Regions from separate parts of the Serratia grimesii genome, predicted to be linked through region 3. Evidence: predicted binding sites of a transcription regulator. Region 3 holds the regulator's gene; each other region holds the start of a gene.
What was found. The regulator CRP, encoded in region 3, controls carbon source genes, mostly activating them, when cyclic AMP is high. The targets are predictions, from matches to a motif close to ATGTGANNNNNNTCACAT.
Positions count from the first base shown of each region.

Region 1: the regulator CRP is predicted to act here: its motif matches at 1,839-1,856, upstream of SGBXF1_RS15980 (sugar transporter).
Region 2: the regulator CRP is predicted to act here: its motif matches at 2,501-2,518, upstream of SGBXF1_RS07560 (ABC-F family ATPase).
Region 4: the regulator CRP is predicted to act here: its motif matches at 1,963-1,980, upstream of udp (uridine phosphorylase).

Region 1 is NZ_LT883155.1:3,377,616-3,382,522, forward strand. Features, by position in the region: gene SGBXF1_RS15975 (MFS transporter) at 1-408, opposite strand, end outside; gene SGBXF1_RS15980 (sugar transporter) at 588-1,778, opposite strand; gene SGBXF1_RS15985 (sugar phosphate isomerase/epimerase family protein) at 1,938-2,879, opposite strand; gene SGBXF1_RS15990 (Gfo/Idh/MocA family protein) at 2,903-4,081, opposite strand; gene SGBXF1_RS15995 (LacI family DNA-binding transcriptional regulator) at 4,403-4,907, shown strand, end outside.
Region 2 is NZ_LT883155.1:1,603,902-1,608,808, forward strand. Features, by position in the region: gene cynR (transcriptional regulator CynR) at 1-23, shown strand, start outside; gene mchS3 (MchS3 family protein) at 48-464, shown strand; gene SGBXF1_RS07550 (LysR family transcriptional regulator) at 543-1,460, opposite strand; gene SGBXF1_RS07555 (isocitrate lyase/PEP mutase family protein) at 1,552-2,361, shown strand; gene SGBXF1_RS07560 (ABC-F family ATPase) at 2,545-4,137, shown strand; gene moeB (molybdopterin-synthase adenylyltransferase MoeB) at 4,226-4,907, opposite strand, start outside.
Region 3 is NZ_LT883155.1:4,785,869-4,790,775, forward strand. Features, by position in the region: gene SGBXF1_RS22400 (LysR substrate-binding domain-containing protein) at 1-867, shown strand, start outside; gene SGBXF1_RS22405 (OsmC family protein) at 870-1,277, opposite strand; gene crp (cAMP-activated global transcriptional regulator CRP) at 1,657-2,289, shown strand; gene SGBXF1_RS22415 (YccS/YhfK family putative transporter) at 2,344-4,419, shown strand; gene argD (bifunctional acetylornithine/succinyldiaminopimelate transaminase) at 4,457-4,907, opposite strand, start outside.
Region 4 is NZ_LT883155.1:288,337-293,243, reverse strand. Features, by position in the region: gene SGBXF1_RS01295 (tyrosine-protein phosphatase) at 48-830, opposite strand; gene udp (uridine phosphorylase) at 1,130-1,891, opposite strand; gene SGBXF1_RS01285 (dienelactone hydrolase family protein) at 2,400-3,236, shown strand; gene metE (5-methyltetrahydropteroyltriglutamate--homocysteine S-methyltransferase) at 3,346-4,907, opposite strand, start outside.

The DNA of each region.
Region 1 (4,907 bases), 1.4 Mb from region 3:
GTGCTGAAAAGCCAGAAACAACGAAAACACGCCATACCAGGCCAGCGCAAACATAAAGGTCGTGCGTCGGCCAAAGCGATCGGCATAGGGACTGAGCAGGCTGGCACCGATAAACAGGCCAAGAAAGGTCGCGGAGGCAAACGCTGCTTGATCAGAGACGCCGAACACACCTTGCGTCCCCGTATGGAATATACCTTCTGCGATTAAACCGGTGCTGATATAACCGGTTTGAAACAGGTCGTAGAGTTCAAAAAAGCCCCCTAACGCCAGCAAGGCGATAAACCGCCACAGGCCAGCTGAGGTCGGTAATGCATCAATTCTCGCTGACAGATCCTGTTCATGGATAGGCGATTGGGCCACTCCATTGTTTTCAGTAACCAAATAGCCACTCACCATTAACCATCCCATAACACAATCAATAATTTTCTATGCTATAGGCTCGGTGTCGGAGTTAAATATTTAATTAGCAGACTATGAAAAATAATTAAGCATAAAAAACTGCAGCAATCTGTTTTGCTGAGAGAAAGTTTAATCGGGGGGAGGAAACCTGATAGTGAGCTCAAGGCGCACTATCAGTAAGAAGGCGGTTAGCGGATGTGGTGGTGTTGGAACCGTTCACTGCGGTAAAAGTTCAGCAGGCACCAGCCAAGGGCGATCAACGCCAGCGGGGCAGCGACAAAACCTATGTTACCCATGCCCAGATACTGGCTAACCTGATTGCCCAGCAGTGCACCAGCGCCGATGCCGAAGTTGTATAACCCGGAGTAAATCGACATGGCGACATCGGTCGCATCCGGTGCCAGATTCAATACCTTGGCCTGCATGGATAAGCCAATCGCCATGATTGCCATGCCCCACACGGCAAACAATAACGTCAGATGGTTTTCATTGCCGGAGGCCGGTAACAGCAACAGCAGGCTCAACATCAGCAACGCGATGGCACCGATGAAAAAGCCAGAAGGGAAACGTTCGCTATAGCGGCTAAACAGCAGGCTCCCGATGATACCGGCAGCACCGAACAGCAGCAGCATCAGCGTCGTGAAGTTTTCCGACAGCCCTGCCACGGTCTGAATAAAGGGCTCGATATAACTGTAAGCGGTGAAGTTTGCTGTCACCACAATAATGGTCAGCATATACAGGCTGACCAGTGCCGGGCGCTTAAACAGCATGGGTACGCTGGCCAATGAACCGGAATGTTCGCTTTTCAGCACCGGCAGCAAGCGCCACAGCAGCACCAACGCCAGCGTGGCACAGACGGCGATACCGATAAAGGTCATACGCCAACCCAGGATCTGTCCAACGATACGCCCCAGCGGCAAGCCAAGTACCATCGCCAGCGCAGTACCGCCCGCCAGCAAGCTCAGTGCCTGTGCTTTTTTGCCTGCGGGTGCAACGCGGATCGCCAGTGAGGCGGTGATAGACCAGAATACGGCGTGGGCTAGCGCAACACCTGCACGGGAGATCACCAGCGTGGTGAAGTTCCATGCCACGGCGGTCAACACATGACTGGCGATAAACAGAATAAATACCCCGATCAGCAGCTTACGCCGCTCGATCTTGCTGGTCAGCAACATGCACACTAACGAGGCCGCGGCGACGATCCAGGCATAAATAGTGATGATTAAACCCACCTGCTCGGTCTGCATCGAGAAGCTTTGGGCGATATCACTCAGCAAACCCACCGGAATAAACTCCGTGGTATTGAAGATAAATGCCGAGACAGCAAGAATGACCACGCGCAACCAGGCAGTTGAGCGAGAGACCTGAGTGTGTTCCATGTTAAACGGGATCCGGGCAGGTGCGGGAAGTAGCGATATTTTAACCAATCGGTGGGACAAATGCGATATGCGTCACACTTTTATTGGGGTGTTTTTTTCTACAGTTTTTTCCGCTAATGGTCTGCTCGTTGGCAAGCCATTAGCGGATCAGAACGCGGTTTACTGACTAATACAGTGTTTTAATGCATCAACCGAAGTCGTAATGCCGGCATCGACGGACATCGTCAGATCTTCCATCTCTAACGATACCCAGTCGTTGTAGCCCATCATGCGGACTACCGAGAAAAACGCCTTCCACCACTGCAAATCCTGGCCGCAGCCAACTGCGACATAGTTCCAGGCACGGTCCGCGACCTGTTCCACTGGCCGGGTTTCCAATAGCCCGTTGACCGCCACCATGCCACTTTCCAAGCGCACGTCCTTGCCGTGCACGTGATGAATTGCGTCGCCTAAGCGCCGGGCAACCGCAATAGGGTCAGCACCCATCCAAATCAGATGGCTGGGATCAAGGTTTAGCCCCACCATCGGCCCTACCGCGTCACGCAGCCTGAACAATGTGTCCGGGTTCCACACCAGCATGGAACTGAAGTTTTCCAGCGCAAACTTTTCGATACCGAACGCCTGCGCTTTATCCACCAGCCGCTGCCAATAGGGGATCGCCACTTCGTTCCATTGATAATCGAGGCAGTTTTTCAGCGTCGGTGGCCAACTGACGGTATAGGTGATCCAGTTAGGGATGCTGTCACCGGGCGATGCGGGCGGTAATCCGCTCATCATGACGATTTTTTTTACCCCCAGGCTGGCGGCCAGCGCCAAGGTATTGTCGGTATCATGGCGATGCTTTTCCCCCAACACACCCGGATCCAGTGGGTTGCCAGAAACGTTCAGCGCGGCAATTTTCATGCCGCGGCTTTCTAATGCTGCCAGCAACCGCCGACGTTTGCCGGCGTCCTGTAATAAGGCAACGGTATCCAGATGCGGTGCTGAAGACCAACCGCCGGTGGTCATTTCCACCCCAAAAACGCCCAGTTCACCCAATCGATCCAACATGGCTTCAAACGGCAGTTGGCCCAGACTATCGGTACAGAAAGAAAGCTTCATGTTGTGTCTCCGCAAAGAAAGGTTTATCCGAAGGCCACCCAGCGGGCACCCTCGTTGGCGGAACGTACGCAGTTTTCAATCCAGCGCACACCGTCGATCCCGGCGTCGATATCCGGATACACCAATTGCGCCAGCGCCTGCCGATCGCCCCGGTTGCAGGCATCAATCGCCAGAGCAAATTTCAGGTAGATGTTGGCCCAGGACTCGGTCAGCCCTTCGGTATGCAGCGCCCCCAACCGCTCCCAGGCGTTGCAGGTCTCGTCCAGATATGGCATGCCGCGATACAGTGTCTGGTTCGGTTGCCCCTGCACCTCATAGCGCAGCTCGCTGGGATTGACATCACTCCACTCCAGACTGGCTTTGGATCCGACGATACGCATGCGCTGGCTACTCATTGCACCGGCATTGACCGACGAGGCCCACATCCGCCCCACCGCGCCATTGGCGTAGCGCATCATCACCAGTGCGTTGTCTTCCAGCGGCGCGCGCGAAGGAATAAAGCTTTGCCGATCGCACAGCAGTTCACGGATCTGCATTTGCGGCATAACCAATTGAGACAGGTAATAGGTGTGGGTGGAAATGTCGCCCAGTACAAAACTGGGGCCGGAGATGTTGGGGTCGATACGCCATTTTTGCGCTTCGCTGAGACGATCAACTTCGTCCGTGGCATTAAAACCGTGGGTGTATTGCAGGTCTACCATGCGCACTTCACCGATCTGCCCGCTGGCAATCATGGCACGCATTTGCAGCAACAACGGATGGCCGGAAAAACCGTAGGTTACACCAACGATACGGTTTTTTTCCGCCGCCAACGCCTTGATTTCATAGGCCTCCTGACGGGTAAAAAACAGCGGTTTTTCACAGATGACGTGCAGCCCAGCCAACAGCGCTGCACGGGTGATTTCATAGTGAGTGCCATTAGGCGTGGCCACGGATACCACTTCGATCCCGTCTTCTCTCTGCGCCTCTTGAGCAAACAGCGTGCGGTAATCCGCGTAGCAACGGTCAGCGTCAACCCCCAGATTTACGCCAAACTCACGGCCACGCTCCGGCACAATATCAAATGCCCCCGCCACCAGCACAAAAGCCGTGTTATCCCGTAATGCGCCACAGCGGTGCTTGTAACCCACCTGCCCCAGCCGCCCACCACCGACCATTGCCCAACGCAGAGGACGTGCCGTTTTTCTTTCGCCATTCAACATAGTTGCTCCCGAAGTCTAACGTTGCCAATAATTCTGCCGCATTGCACCCGGGTGCAAATTTGAATGCACCCGGGTGCAAAATCAGGTGGCAACTTGACCGCAAAACAAATGCCACTTGCGATGGACTATTGGAGATGGTTAAAAATAAGTCAAATACGCTATGAGAAATCTGCTGCTCAGGATCACACATTGCCGATAAAAGGATCCTGAGCCTTGCCCGGTTTGCCCCATAGATTCCACCGCGTGCGGCGGTCACTCCCGCATCTGACAGCGCTGTGCTAATCTGTTGAACCCATACCGTTTTTTCTTCACGAGCGAAAAATGATGGCGAAAAAACCCGGTTCTATCCCGGCACCGACTGCACGTAAGGCGACGGCCAGTGATGTGGCAGCCCGCGCCGGCGTGTCTAAATGGACGGTATCGCGCGCCTTTACGGACGGCGCATCGATCTCGCCGCAAGCGATGCTGCGCGTTCAAACCGCAGCACGCGAATTGGGCTATCGCCCTAATCTGCTGGCGCGCAGCCTGTCGAAAAAAAGCACCCGCATTATCGGGCTGGTGGCGGACGAACTGAAAAACCCGCATATCTTTACGCTGCTGGACGAAGTCACCCGGCACTTGCAAAGCCGCGGCTATATGGCATTGCTGCTGAACATCACCTCGGAAAACGACTATGAATCGGTGCTGACGCTGGCCGATCAAATGCAGGTGGACGGCCTGCTGTTTCTTGGCACCCTGCTCAATGACCGGCTAATTACGCTGGCGCAGGATATTCACCATATTCCGCTGGTGGTGCTTTATCGCTACAGCGAAAGCCCGTATATCC
Region 2 (4,907 bases), 1.9 Mb from region 3:
TGGCACATTCCAACCCGGTATAAAACCGGTTGAATAGGGAGACTTTTATGAAAATGATTTTTCGCGTTGTGACTTTGCTTGTTGTTTCTTTCTGTTCCCTCAACGCTTACACCGCTGAGCAAAGCAGTGAAGAGACAGAAAATGTTTTATCCAAAGTCAGCAATTTCTCTTTGGGAATGAATGGGTTTGTTGGCATTGGCAGCGTTGGCGAAACCGAGTTAATAAAAATCCTGACCTATCAGGATGCGGGAGCCATTTTCTTGCGTATTGCCAAAAAACCGCAGGCAACGCCAGAAGCGAAACTTTATGCCGCCTGTGGCTTAAAAAAGCTAAATAACAACGACGGCGAAGCCGATTTTACCCAAGAATGGGATAAACCGGTTTCGGTATTGAAAGGGGATGTTTTAAGGACAGAAAAGTTTAAAGATGTTTATTTCAGTATCTTAAAACATGGCTGCTGGTGATTTCGTTAGTCCAGAAAGCACATTGGCACAGGATTCCCCGCCAGATGGATAATACCGGGTTGGCGGTATCCGGTTCTGTCACCTAATTATGGCGCTTTGCAAACAAGGTTCCTGCTGCCAGCGGTGGCTAAGAAATTCGACCAACGCCCGAGCCGCTGGCCCCACAGGCCCCGGTGGATAAACGGAATAAACCCCTGTCTCTCTACCCGTCCATTGCGGCAACACCTGCACCAACTGACCCAAACTGATGGCGTCGGCCATGGTAGCTGCGGAATGAAACGCGATACCTTGTCCATCGAGACAAAACTGTTTAACTGCATCACTGTTGTCTGCACGCATCCTGCCCTTGGGGCGAAAAAGGGTTTCGCCTTCAGGGCCAAACAGGCGCCAATTATCACCGTCGTGGCTCGCGGTAGAAACCAGACACTCGTGCCATTGCAACTCCTTCAGGGTTTCCGGTATACCACGCTGCTGCAGGTAGTTCGGCGCGGCAACAAGAATGCGCCGATTATTGAGCAACTTGCGTGCTACAAGGCTCGAGTCTGGCAGGCGGCCGATACGGATTGCCACGGCTACGTGTTCTGCGACTATGTCGACATAACGGTCAGTCATCAGCAGGTCTATCCGTAATTTGGGATAGTGCATCATAAAGGCTGACAGGTGCGGCGCGACGTGAAGGCGACCAAAGGACAGAGAAGTACTAACCCGCAGTGTTCCCCGAGGCTGGTTTTGCTCATCGCGCATACGTTCATATGCTATGTGCAATTGCTCAAGTGCGGCACTGCAATCGGTGAAGTAACGCTGGCCGGCATCGGTCAGCGACATGGCCCGAGTGGTGCGATTGATCAGCAGCATATCAACCTGCAGCTCAAGTTTTTTGACCAGGCGACTAATCGCCGAAGGGGTCATATTGAGCCTTTGTGCCGCCTTGGCGAAGCTTTGGTGTTCCGCCACAGTGACAAAGACTTTCACCAGATGCAGGGAAGGTTCTTCCATTCGTTCTCCTGAGGAATGAATATCTGAAATTCGCGGCTATTATCATCCAGATTGACGATGGTTAGAATGCGTTTTTTCTTGGGAGAATTTTATGGACCTCAACAGTAACGCCACCATTTTTGCCAATTTACACCGCCAGCGACATCCCTTGCGTCTGCCCAATGCCTGGGATGCCGGCAGTGCATTGTTGATTGAAAGCCTCGGTGCGGCGGCGATCGCGACTACCAGCGCCGGTGTTGCCTGGTCACTTGGCTACCGCGACGGGGATCAGTTGCCGTTGGAACCCCATCTGGCGAGCATAGCGGCAATAGCCCGGGTGATTAAAGTGCCGCTCAGTGTCGACATTGAAGGCGGCTATGCCACGCATGAACATAGCTTCGAAAATGTAGTAGCCCGCTTTATTGATGTTGGTGCGGTTGGCATCAATATTCAGGATGGTGCAGGCTCCCCGCAAATACTGTGCGAAAAAATTAGTCAGGCGCGTAGTGTGGCGGAACGCTTGGGCGTCAAACTGTATATTAATGCCCGAACGGATGTTTATGCGCGTAATCTGACTTCTGCCGCCAAGCGGATGGATGAGACGCTGTTGCGAGCAAAACTTTATCGCGACGCCGGAGCCGACGGTCTGTTCGTTCTGGGGGTGACAGATCCGGAAGCGATCCGTCAGATTGCCGGCAATACTGATCTGTTACTCAACGTAATCACCTGGCCTGGTCTTCTGCCCGCCGACAGGCTGGCTGAACTTGGCGTTCGGCGAGTGAGTGTTGGTTCATGGATCCCGCAAACGCTGTGGGCAAGCACTATCAAATTAGCCGCGGGCTTTTTGGCTGACGGCAACTCAGAGCCGTTATTCACAGATGCGGCATCTTATGCGGATATCAACGGTCATTTTCCGGATTAACCCGCTTGTCTGTCGGGTGGGGGTTACCGCATCCGACCGTTCTGGCAAACAATCTGCTTGCCTGGCTTCCACCACCGCCGCATCTTTGCTCAAATTGTCACCGAAACTTCCCGCGATCTCTTATCCCCGTTATGGCATAATGCGCGCCAAATCACATTCCCAATGATATGAAGAGCGAGCGCTGTGTTAAGCACTAACAACATCACTATGCAGTTTGGCAGTAAGCCGCTGTTTGAAAACATCTCCGTCAAGTTTGGCGGCGGTAACCGTTATGGTTTGATCGGGGCCAACGGCTGCGGTAAATCCACCTTTATGAAAATCCTGGGTGGCGATCTGGTACCGAGCGGCGGCAACGTGTTCCTCGACCCGAACGAGCGTCTGGGTAAACTGCGTCAGGATCAGTTCGCTTTTGAGCAATACAGCGTGCTGGACACCGTTATCATGGGCCACCATGAACTGTGGGCAGTGAAAGAAGAGCGTGACCGTATTTACGCGATGGCCGAAATGAGCGAAGAAGACGGCTATAAAGTGGCCGATCTGGAAGTGGCTTACGGCGAAATGGACGGTTACACTGCCGAAGCGCGTGCCGGCGAACTGTTGCTCGGTGTAGGCATTCCGGTTGAACAGCATTACGGCCCAATGAGCGAAATTGCACCGGGTTTCAAGCTGCGTGTATTGCTGGCACAGGCGCTGTTCTCCGATCCGGAAATCCTGCTACTCGATGAACCGACGAACAACCTGGACATCGATACTATTCGTTGGCTGGAGCAGGTGCTGAACGAACGTAACAGCACCATGGTTATCATTTCGCACGACCGTCACTTCCTGAACATGGTGTGTACTCACATGGCGGATCTGGATTACGGCGAACTGCGTGTCTATCCAGGCAACTACGACGAATACATGACGGCAGCGACTCAGTCGCGTGAACGTCTGATGGCGGATAACGCGAAGAAAAAGGCACAGATTAACGAACTGCAATCGTTCGTGAGCCGCTTTAGCGCCAACGCCTCCAAATCAAAACAAGCAACCTCACGTGCCCGCCAGATAGACAAAATCCAGCTGGAAGAAGTGAAGGCGTCAAGCCGTCAGAACCCGTTCATCCGTTTCGATCAGGACAAGAAACTGTTCCGTAACGCGTTGGAAGTCGAAGCATTGACCAAAGGCTTCGACAACGGTCCACTGTTCAGCAAGCTTAACCTGATGGTTGAAGTCGGCGAAAAAGTCGCGGTATTGGGTCCGAACGGTATTGGTAAGTCTACCTTGCTGAAAACGTTGGTTGGCGATTCACAGCCGGACAGCGGCAGCGTGAAATGGTCTGAAAACGCCAAGATCGGTTACTACGCGCAGGATCACGAATACGAGTTCGATGACACCCTGACGGTGTTTGACTGGATGAGCCAGTGGAAACAGGAAAAAGACGACGAGCAAGCGGTGCGTAGCGTGCTGGGTCGTTTGCTGTTCAGCCAGGACGATATCAAGAAGAAAGTGAAGGTGTTGTCTGGTGGTGAGAAAGGCCGCATGTTGTTCGGTAAGCTGATGATGCAGCGCCCTAACATCCTGATTATGGATGAACCGACGAACCACCTGGACATGGAATCCATCGAGTCGCTGAACATGGCGTTGGAAATGTATGAAGGCACCTTGATCTTCGTTTCCCACGATCGCGAATTCGTTAGCTCGCTGGCAACCCGCGTACTGGAAATGACACCGACCAAGGTGATCGACTTTACCGGCAACTACGAAGACTATCTGCGTAGCCAGGGTATCGTATAACTCTCAGGTAGGGGCGCTGCATGCTGCGCCCAAAGAAGATAACCAGTGATAATCTAAGGCGGGAATATTCCCGCCTTTTTTGTGTCTGCTATTCTCCGCCACACACCTCGCACTGCGGATTCTTCGGCAGTTTCATTTCGCGGAACTGCATGGTCATGGCATCAAACATAAGTAGTTTACCGGTGAGGGGCTGACCGTATTGTGTCAGTAGCTTGATGGCTTCCATGGCCTGTAAGGTGCCAATCGTGCCGACCAGCGGTGCCATCACTCCGGCTTCAACGCAGGTTAACGCGTTATCACCGAATAATCGGCTCAGGCAGCGGTAACAAGGTTCGTCAGGTTGATAGGTAAAGACACTGAGTTGCCCCTCCATGCGGATCGCCGCACCGGATACTAACGGTGTGCGTTGTGCATGACACAGACGGTTCAGCAAGTCGCGTGTCGCCACGTTGTCTGTGCAATCCAGCACCAAATCACAGGCGGTAATCTGCGCCGCCATCTGTTCATCGTCCAGTTGCCCATCAAGTGTATCAATGTGGACATGGGGATTGATCCCGCTTAATTCGATGCGGGCAGATTCCACTTTTGCCATGCCGATGCGCGCATCGCGATGCAGAATCTGGCGTTGCAGGTTGGAGAGCGAAACGGTGTCGAAATCAACCAACGTCAGGTGACCCACGCCCGCCGCAGCCAGATAGGGGGCGGCGGCGCAACCTAACCCACCGAGGCCGACAATCAGCACCCGTGCGGATTTCAGTTTCTCTTGGCCG
Region 3 (4,907 bases):
CAGGTCATCCGCAGCGGCAGCATCCGTGGTGCGGCTCGCGCCCTGGGGCAATCCCAACCCGCAGTGAGCCGTAGCATCCGCGAACTGGAGCAAACGTTGGAAACCCAGTTAATTCTGCGCAGTAGCCAAGGGATGACGTTAACCGCAACCGGCCGTGCTTTTTCGCTGCGGATGCAGCTTATCCTGGAGGAATTGCAGCGCGCTTCCGATGAGATCCAGCAACTCAATCAACATTCACAGGGTAGCGTCGCCATCGGCTGCTCTTCGTTACTGGCACTTACGGTACTGCCAGGGCTGGTAGATGCGTTCAAATGTCAGTTCCCGCAAGCCAACCTGATAATCCGCGAAGCGCAGCTATCTACTCTGTTGCCGGCCTTGCGTGAGGGGAGACTGGATTTCGTCGTCGGCACTGTTAGCCCAGGACTTCCGCTGGAAGAAATGTGTCATGAGCCGTTATTCAACGCGCCATTTTGCATTATCGCACGTGATGGGCACCCGCTGGCGCAGGCAACGTCGCTGGATGATTTGCGGCAAGCCAAGTGGCTGCTGCCGGAAACCGACATGGGGTATTATCATCAATTACAGTCAGTACTCGGAAACTTTTATCAACAGTTGACCCATGCGCCGATTCGTTCGGATTCTGTAGTCTGTGGACTGAACATGGTGTTGGAAACGGACTGTTTGACTATCGTGGCGCGGGCGATGAGCAACCCATTCTCTTTGCGGGGAAAATTGGCAATCCTGCCTATCGACACTTTGCCACAGGCGCAATATGGCGTGCTGTATTCGCAAAAATCGCCGCTGACAGTGACGGCGCGGCGATTTCTCGATTTATTACGTACCCATTGCCAACGCTACAGCTGGTAGGGTCAGGCTACGTCGCGGATCTCGAAGCTGTGAGTCACACTGGCGGCCTTACTCAGCATCAATGACACCGAGCAGTATTTCTCTGCCGAGAGGTTCACCGCCCGCTCAACGACTTTGTCACTCAGATCCTTACCGGTCACGATAAAATGCAGGTTGATATGGGTGAACAAACGCGGTGCTTCTTCACGTCGTTCAGAAGTCAGCTTGACCTCGCAGTCGCGCACATCATTACGCCCTTTTTGCAAGATCGACACCACATCGATAGCACTGCACCCCCCCACCGACATCAGCACCATTTCCATCGGGCTAGGCGCTTTATCGCCCGCATTGCCGTCCATCAATACCTGATGGCCAGACGCGGACTCACCCAGAAACGTTAACCCTTCCACCCACTTAACTCTTGCCTGCATGCTGGTCACTCCGGTTAATTTCTTAAAATCAGGGTACGCTTTCGCATAGAAACTGGCAACGGAACCTGATGCTAATCATGCTGAAGCGAGACAACACAAGACACCCGCCTCACTCTGTGCTACAAACAGAGCCGCAATAAATCTTTCCGGGACACTGATTTCAGGGAAACTCCCAGGGAAAGGCTCCTTTACCGGTATGTTAACAGAATGTAGCTTGCAGCTCTCCCGGCAAGTTAATATGCTAGAGCGACAGCGTATATTTATGACACGCCTCAAAATCTGCTGATAGCCACCATTAAAACAACGGCGACAACAGGTTTTACAGGGAACTCTGACCCCTGTGACACAAGGCAGCGATAACAACAGAGGATAACAGCGAATGGTTCTCGGCAAACCGCAAACAGACCCTACTCTCGAATGGTTCCTGTCTCATTGCCATATCCACAAATATCCATCCAAAAGTACGCTGATTCACCAAGGTGAAAAGGCCGAAACGCTTTACTACATCGTTAAAGGCTCCGTCGCGGTGCTGATTAAGGATGAAGAAGGTAAAGAGATGATTTTGTCCTACCTTAACCAGGGGGATTTCATCGGCGAGCTTGGATTATTTGAAGAAGGTCAGGAGCGTAGCGCCTGGGTTAGGGCGAAAACCGCCTGTGAAGTGGCTGAAATTTCCTACAAGAAATTCCGCCAGCTAATTCAGGTCAACCCAGACATCCTGATGCGCCTGTCAGCCCAGATGGCAAACCGTCTGCAGATAACGTCTGAGAAAGTGGGTAACCTCGCCTTCCTCGACGTTACAGGCCGTATCGCGCAAACACTGCTGAACCTGGCAAAACAACCTGATGCCATGACCCATCCTGATGGTATGCAGATTAAAATTACTCGCCAGGAAATTGGCCAGATCGTCGGTTGTTCACGTGAAACCGTTGGCCGTATTCTGAAAATGCTGGAAGATCAAAACCTGATCTCCGCGCACGGCAAAACTATTGTCGTTTACGGCACGCGTTAATCACTGAAAAAACGGCGCGATGTTTCGCGCCGTTTTTTTATGCCCCAAGTCATCATGTGGCGCCGACTGATTTACCACCCGGAAGTCAATTACGCACTGCGGCAAACGCTGGTGCTGTGCCTGCCAGTGCTACTCGGCCTGTTGATCGGCCAACTGCAATACGGACTGTTATTTTCTCTGGTTCCTGCCTGCTGTAATATTGCCGGGCTGGATACCCCTCACAAACGCTTCTTCAAACGCCTGATCGTCGGTGGTTCGCTATTTGCACTCAGCAGCCTGCTATTGCAGCAAGCATTGCTGTGGCACCTGCCGTTGCCGGTACTGATGCTCGGCCTGGCGCTGCTCCTCGGCGTAAGCGGTGAAATCAGCCCGTTACATGCCCGCCTGCTACCCGCCTCGCTGGTTGCTGCCATCTTTTCTCTCAGCATGGCCGGTACAGTTCCGCTTTGGCACGCACCGTTGCTATACGTCGTGGGCACAGCCTGGTACGGCCTGTTTACCTGGTTTTGGTTCACGCTGTGGAAAGAGCAACCGATGCGCGAGTCGCTCAATCAGCTCTATCTGGAACTGGCAGATTACTTTGAAGCCAAATATTCGCTGCTGACCCAACATACCGATCCACAGACCGCGTTACCGCCCCTGTTGGTGCGCCAGCAAAAAGTGATGGATCTAATCACCCTGCTGTATCAGCAGCTTAACTTTCTACCGCACGCCAGTAACCTCGAGCAAAAGCGCCTGCAGCGTACTTTTCAGGTCGCACTGGATTTGCAGGAACACATTACCGTCAGCCTGCATCTACCGGAAGAAGTGCAAAAACTGGTGGAACAGAGCCAAGCCGAAGCGATCATCCGCCGTAATGCACAGGTGATTGCCGGCCGCCTGCGCACGGTGGCGCACGATATTCTTTATCACCAGCATTCTCAGCGCTTCAATATGGACAATGAACTGGCGGCACTAGAAAAAGTGGCGACGCAGCACCCAGACAACCCGGTTGGGCAGTTCTGTTACTACCATTTCAGTCGCATCGCCCGTCTGCTGCGCACCCAGCACCCACTTTACCGTCGCGATTTGATGGCCAATCAAAACCGCCTGCCTTTCTGGCCCGCCTTGGTCAGCTATCTGTCATTCAAATCCAACGCCCTGCGCAATGCGGCGCGATTGGGTGTCACACTTGCTGCGGGCAGTAGCCTCGGGATGGTTTTCAACCTGCCTAAACCTTACTGGATCCTGTTGACCATCATGCTGGTGAGCCAGAACGGCTATAACGCCACCCGGGTACGTATCCAGCACCGTGCACTCGGTACTTTGGTCGGGCTGGTGATCGCTGCTGGCCTGCTGCAATTGCAGCTGCCTGAGGCAGAAACGCTCAGCGTGATGTTGGTGATCACTCTGCTCGCCTACTTGGTCTCGCGTAAAAACTACGGGCTGGCGGTGATTGGCTTTACGGTGACAGCGGTCTACACCTTGCAATTACTGGCGCTAAACGGCACCCATTTCTTGGTACCGCGCCTGATCGATACCTTGATTGGGTGTGTGCTGGTGTTCGGTAGCACCATCTGGTTGTGGCCGCAGTGGCAAAGCGGCTTGCTGCGTAAAAACGCCCACCAGGCGCTGGAGAACGATCAACAGGCATTGCGTTTGCTGCTGGAAGAGCAAGAACCCGACCCCAGTGCACTGGCCTATGCCCGTATGCAGGTCAATCAGGCGCACAATGCGCTTTTCACCTCATTGAATCAGGCGATGCAGGAACCGGGATTTGAATCGAGCTATCTGGCGGATATGCGCCTGTGGGTGACACACAGCCAGTTTATTGTCGAACACCTTAATGCGATGACTATTCTGGCGCGCGAGCACTATATGCTGACGCCAAAACTGGCGGAGGAATATCTGCAATCTTGTGAGATTGCGCTGCAAAGCTGTCAGCAACGGCTGGAGTACGACGGGCCAAGCAGTGGCAACAGCATTATGCAGCCGCCGGATTTGCACCCTGATATGCCGGTGACCGAAATGGAACGCCACCTGCGGCGTATTTTGTCGCACCTGAGCGTCATGCATACCATCTCGTCATTGGCCTGGAGCCAACGCCCACATCATGGCATTTGGCTGAAGCGTAAACTCCGCGATCAATAAGGGCGCCGTATGGCGCCCCCGTTATCAAGACAACGCATTAAGCGTTAATCACATCCTGCACGGCCAACTCAAACAATGCCATACCGTCATCGATGTCCTGAGTTTCCACAACCAGTGAAGGGGCAAAGCGAATGACATTTGGCCCTGCGTTAAGAATCATCAGCCCACGAGCGGCAGCAGCAGTCAGGAAGTCGCGCGCCTTGCCGTGGTATTGCGGAGTCAGCTCAGCGCCAATCAGCAAGCCCATGCCACGGATGTCACTGAAGATACCGTACTTCTCGCCAATCTTCTTTAATGCCTGCACGTAAAAACCATGGCGCAGTTCAATGCCACTCAGTACTTCTGGCGTATTGATCACGTCCAGCGCTGCTTCTGCCACAGCACAGGCTAGCGGGTTGCCACCGTAGGTGGTGCCATGAGTACCCACCTGCATTACCGAAGCAATGTCTTCGGTGGTCAACATGGCGCTGACAGGGAAACCACCACCG
Region 4 (4,907 bases), 590 kb from region 3:
CAATGCCAGCCGGGGCAGGTTAAACCCCGGTTAAACATCAGCACGGTTTACTCGAGGTAAAATGCCTGCAGCGCTTCACGCTGTTTCTGGCCCAGCCCATATTCCGCCTCCAGCCAACGATCGGTAGTGCCATGTTGCTCACGAATACAACCCAGAGCCGTCATCAGGAACTCTTCACGAGCGCTAAGCACGTAGGCAAACTGTTGCAACGTAGAGTCACTCAGGCGAATCGACAGTTGATCCAGCATCTGTTCGCGGAAAGTTGCCAGCGTGGTTTCGGTTAACAGGTAATCTTCCACAACCGTCGCCTCATCAGCCCCCAGTGCGAATAACACCAGTGCCGATCCAATCCCAGTACGATCCTTACCCACCGCACAGTGCTGGACGATCGCGCCGTGATCCGCCTTGCTCAGCAGTTGAGCCAACTGTTTGTACGCCGTATTGCCGAACGGCAATCGGCGGTACAGTTCCAGCATAAACATCTGTGCATCAAAACCCGCGAGCGTTTCACTGTTTAGCTTTTCCAGGTTAGCGTTAACCTCATTGCTCAGCGGGTTGGCGGGGAAATGATGGTAATCGGCACCACGCCACAGAATATCAGGCTTAGCCTGCACTTCATCAGCATCACGGTAATCGAGTACCGAACGTACCGGCACGCCGGCCAGAAAAGTGCAGTCATTTTCCGTCAGGCGTTCTAACGAACCGGAACGAAACAGCAAACCACGTTTGATACGGCGACCATCGGCGACGCTATTGCCGCCAAGATCGCGAAAATTAATGCCACCATCAAGCGGTGCTAGTGAAGGATGAAGCAGGATCTGGGCGGTCATAGACGTCCTCGCGGTTATTGTCTGAAAAAACGCAACCTGAAAGCATCGGTAAAACCGGGCTCAACGGGTCATAGAGGTGGCCAGAAAGATGGCACATAGAGCGAAATAACCCTATGACTTTCAAATTGCAGATAGGCGGCCAGATCGGGAGTCCCCAGGCGCTTACTCAGATAAGTCACTGAGGTGAACGAGCGCAGCCAACAGCGCTGCAGTTTGAAAGACGACGGGGTATAACCGTAACAGATTACGACTGAATGGCAAAACGGGCCGCGTCAGCGACCCGTTGAACTGCGAGATAATTACAACAGGCGGCGCGCCGCATCAACCACGATCTGTACCGCTTTGCTTTCGGTGTTTTTCATGGTTTCTGCGTTAGGAATTTCCTGCTGGGTGCGGTTAACGATGACACCGGCAACCATACCAGCACGCAGGCCTTGGCTAGCACACATGGTCAGCAGTGTTGCAGATTCCATTTCATAGTTCATCACGCCCATTGACTGCCATTCTTCCATCGAGCCTTTGAAGCGGCTGACGACGCGGCCAGAGAAAGTATCGTAACGTTCCTGACCAGGGTAGAAGGTATCAGAAGACGCCGTCACGCCAATGTGAGTAGTCGCGCCAGCAGCTTTAGCCGCTTCGACCAGTGCCGTGGTACAGGTGAAATCGGCCACGGCCGGGAATTCCATCGGCGCGAAGTGCAAGCTCGCACCATCAAGGCGAACTGCCGCAGTGGTGACCAAGACGTCACCGACATTGATGTTTGACTGGATCGCACCGGTGGTGCCGATACGCAGGAAGGTACGGATACCCAATTGCGCCAGTTCTTCAACGGCGATAGAGGTAGACGGGCCACCAATGCCGGTAGAGCAGACGATCACTGCCTTGCCGTCCAGCTCTGCGCGCCAGGAGGTAAATTCACGATGGGAAGCCAGATGCACCGGATTTTCCATCAGCTTGGCAATTTTCTCTACGCGCTGTGGATCGCCAGGAACGATGGCAAGCTGGGCCCCTTGTAAATCGTTTTTAGTGAGGCCGAGATGAAAAACGTCAGATTGAGACATGCGAGACTCCTCATAGATCATGTTTATTGGGAGGAACAAAAAAGTACTCTACTGAAAATCGTCACTCAATTTAGTGACGACCATCACTTTGAATAAAGAAACAGAATGCAATCTACATAATTTTCGTGACAATAGTCACAAAAACAAGCTAAAAGGCCGATCTGAGCGCCTCAGTTGCCACAAGTCTAGCTGACAAACTGTACGGCCGTTTCCCGCGACGCGTCGCTGACCGTAAAGGTCTTTTCCCTAACCCACTATTTACGTGACCTCAGAAAATAACCGCCGTTTATCGCCAGCTTAGCCATACAAAAGGCAGCTAACGCACCTTATGGTACTCATAGGGGTCAACATGCGTAATAGCATGATAAAAAGACAACAAAAATGCAGTAAAGCCAGATAATTAACCGTTTTTTACAGACTTGGCCGAAAATGCGCAACTCGACGCCAATAACGCGTAATCTTTCCTATAGTTAATCTCAGCGCTTTTCTCTATTGCACGGAGACCGCAATGAAAACCGATCATGTGATGACATTAAAACAGGCTCAGGGGGGATTCACCCCAGCCGTAACACCGTTGGCTGCCTCAACTATTCTTACCGATGAACAAGGCATTCATGCGGGGGAAACCACTATTCCTTCGCAGGGCGACAATCTGCCGGCCTATATCGCCAAACCAGCAGATCACAGTGGCCCCTTCCCGGTTGTCCTGGTGGTACAGGAAATTTTTGGCGTTCATGAACATATTCAGGACGTGTGCCGTCGCTTGGCAAAGCAAGGCTATCTGGCGATCGCACCTGAGCTGTATTTCCGTCAGGGAGATGCCAAGGATTACACCGACATCAGTGAACTGTTTCAGAAGTTGGTGAGTAAAGTGCCAGATCGCCAGGTACTGGCGGATCTGGACCATGCCGCTCATTGGGCCACACGCCACGGCGGCGATGCCGGCAAGCTGGCCATTACCGGTTTTTGCTGGGGCGGTCGTATTACCTGGTTGTATGCGGCACATAACCCGCAGCTAAAGGCCGCTGTCGCTTGGTATGGCAAACTGGTGGGAGAGAAAACGCTTAACTCTCCAAAGCACCCGGTCGATGTCGCCACGCAACTCTCTGCGCCGGTACTGGGATTATATGGCGGTCAGGACAGCAGTATCCCACTGGATACGGTTGAAAGCATGCGTCAGGCGATCCGTGCGGCTAACGCTAGTGCCGAAATCGTGGTCTACCCCGAAGCTGGCCACGCCTTCAATGCCGACTACCGACCAAGCTACAATGCCGAAGCGGCGGAAGATGGCTGGCAGCGCATGCTGGCATGGTTCGCTCAACATGGCGTACCTGGCATTAAATAACGCCCCCTCACCTCAGGGTTGCCAGAACGGGCAGTTGCTGAGGGCATAAAAAAGGGCGCCGAGGCGCCCTGAATAATCACATCAAACCATCACGGTCGTTTTTCAGCAATCAAGCCTGCAGTTCGCGCAAGCGCTGTGCGGCCAGTACCATGTTAGTCAGCGACTGGCGGGTTTCCGGCCAACCACGGGTTTTCAGGCCGCAGTCTGGGTTAACCCACAGACGTTCTGCCGGGATGTTCTGCGCTGCTTTACGCAACAGCGCTTCGATCCATTCCACGCTTGGTACGTTTGGCGAGTGGATGTCATACACGCCCGGACCAATTTCGTTTGGATACTCGAACTCTTTGAAGGCTTCCAACAGATCCATATCGGAACGCGAGGTTTCGATGGTGATCACGTCAGCATCCAACGCGGCAATCGAATCCATGATGTCGTTAAACTCGCAGTAACACATATGGGTGTGGATCTGCGTGTCATCTTGCGCCACAGCGGCATTCAGTTTAAACGCATCTACCGCCCAGTTCAGGTAAGCAGCCCAGTCAGATTGACGCAGCGGCAGACCTTCACGCAGTGCAGGCTCATCAATCTGGATGATACCGATACCGGCTTTTTCCAGATCTTCCACTTCATCACGCAGTGCCAGAGCAATCTGTTTGGCAATCACTTCGCGGCTGACGTCTTCACGCGGGAATGACCAGCAAAGAATGGTCACCGGACCGGTCAACATGCCTTTTACCGGCTTGTCAGTCAGTGACTGAGCATACTTCGCCCACTCAACGGTGATGGCTTCCGGTCGACTGACATCACCGATAATGACTGGCGGTTTAACGCAACGGGAACCGTAGCTTTGCACCCAACCATTTTGCGTGAAGACGAAGCCATCAAGGTTCTCACCGAAATATTCCACCATGTCATTGCGTTCGGCTTCACCGTGTACCAACACATCCAGACCCAAACGTTCTTGTTCAACGATCGCCTGTTTGATGTGCTCACTGATGCTGGTGCGGTAGTTGTTACTGTCCAGGCGACCCTGTTTGAAGTCCAGGCGCAGACCACGGATTTCGGTCGTTTGCGGGAATGAGCCAATAGTGGTGGTCGGCCAAGCCGGCAGGTTGAAGCGATCACGCTGTGCCTGAGCGCGTTCGGCATAAGGACGCTGGCGTTCACTGTCCTGTGCGGTAATCGCAGCCAGACGTTGACCTACCTGCGCATTATGCACACGGCTGGACTGACGACGGGCACGGATTGGTGCGCTGTAGGCATCAAGTTCTGCCTGTTTTTCTGCACTCGGTGCGTTCAACGCCGCACTCAGTAACGCCAGTTCGGCACATTTTTGCAGGGCGAAGGCAAACCAGCTTTTCACTTCTTCATCCAGGCGGGTTTCGACGCTCAGATCGATTGGGCTGTGCAGCAGTGAACAAGAGGTGCCAATCCACAATGGACGGCTACCAACCAAAGGTTGCAGACGTTCGAACCAACTGCTCAGATCGGCGCGCCAAACGTTGCGCCCATTGATGACCCCCAGAGACAACAGCCACTCTTTTGGCAATACCTGGTTTAAGGTGGCGATATCATCGTTGCCGGCAACCAGGTCAACATGCAGCCCCTGTACCGGTAGCTCACGAAGGGTAGCCAGGTTGTGGCCAATGCTGTCGAAGTAGGTCGTCAGCA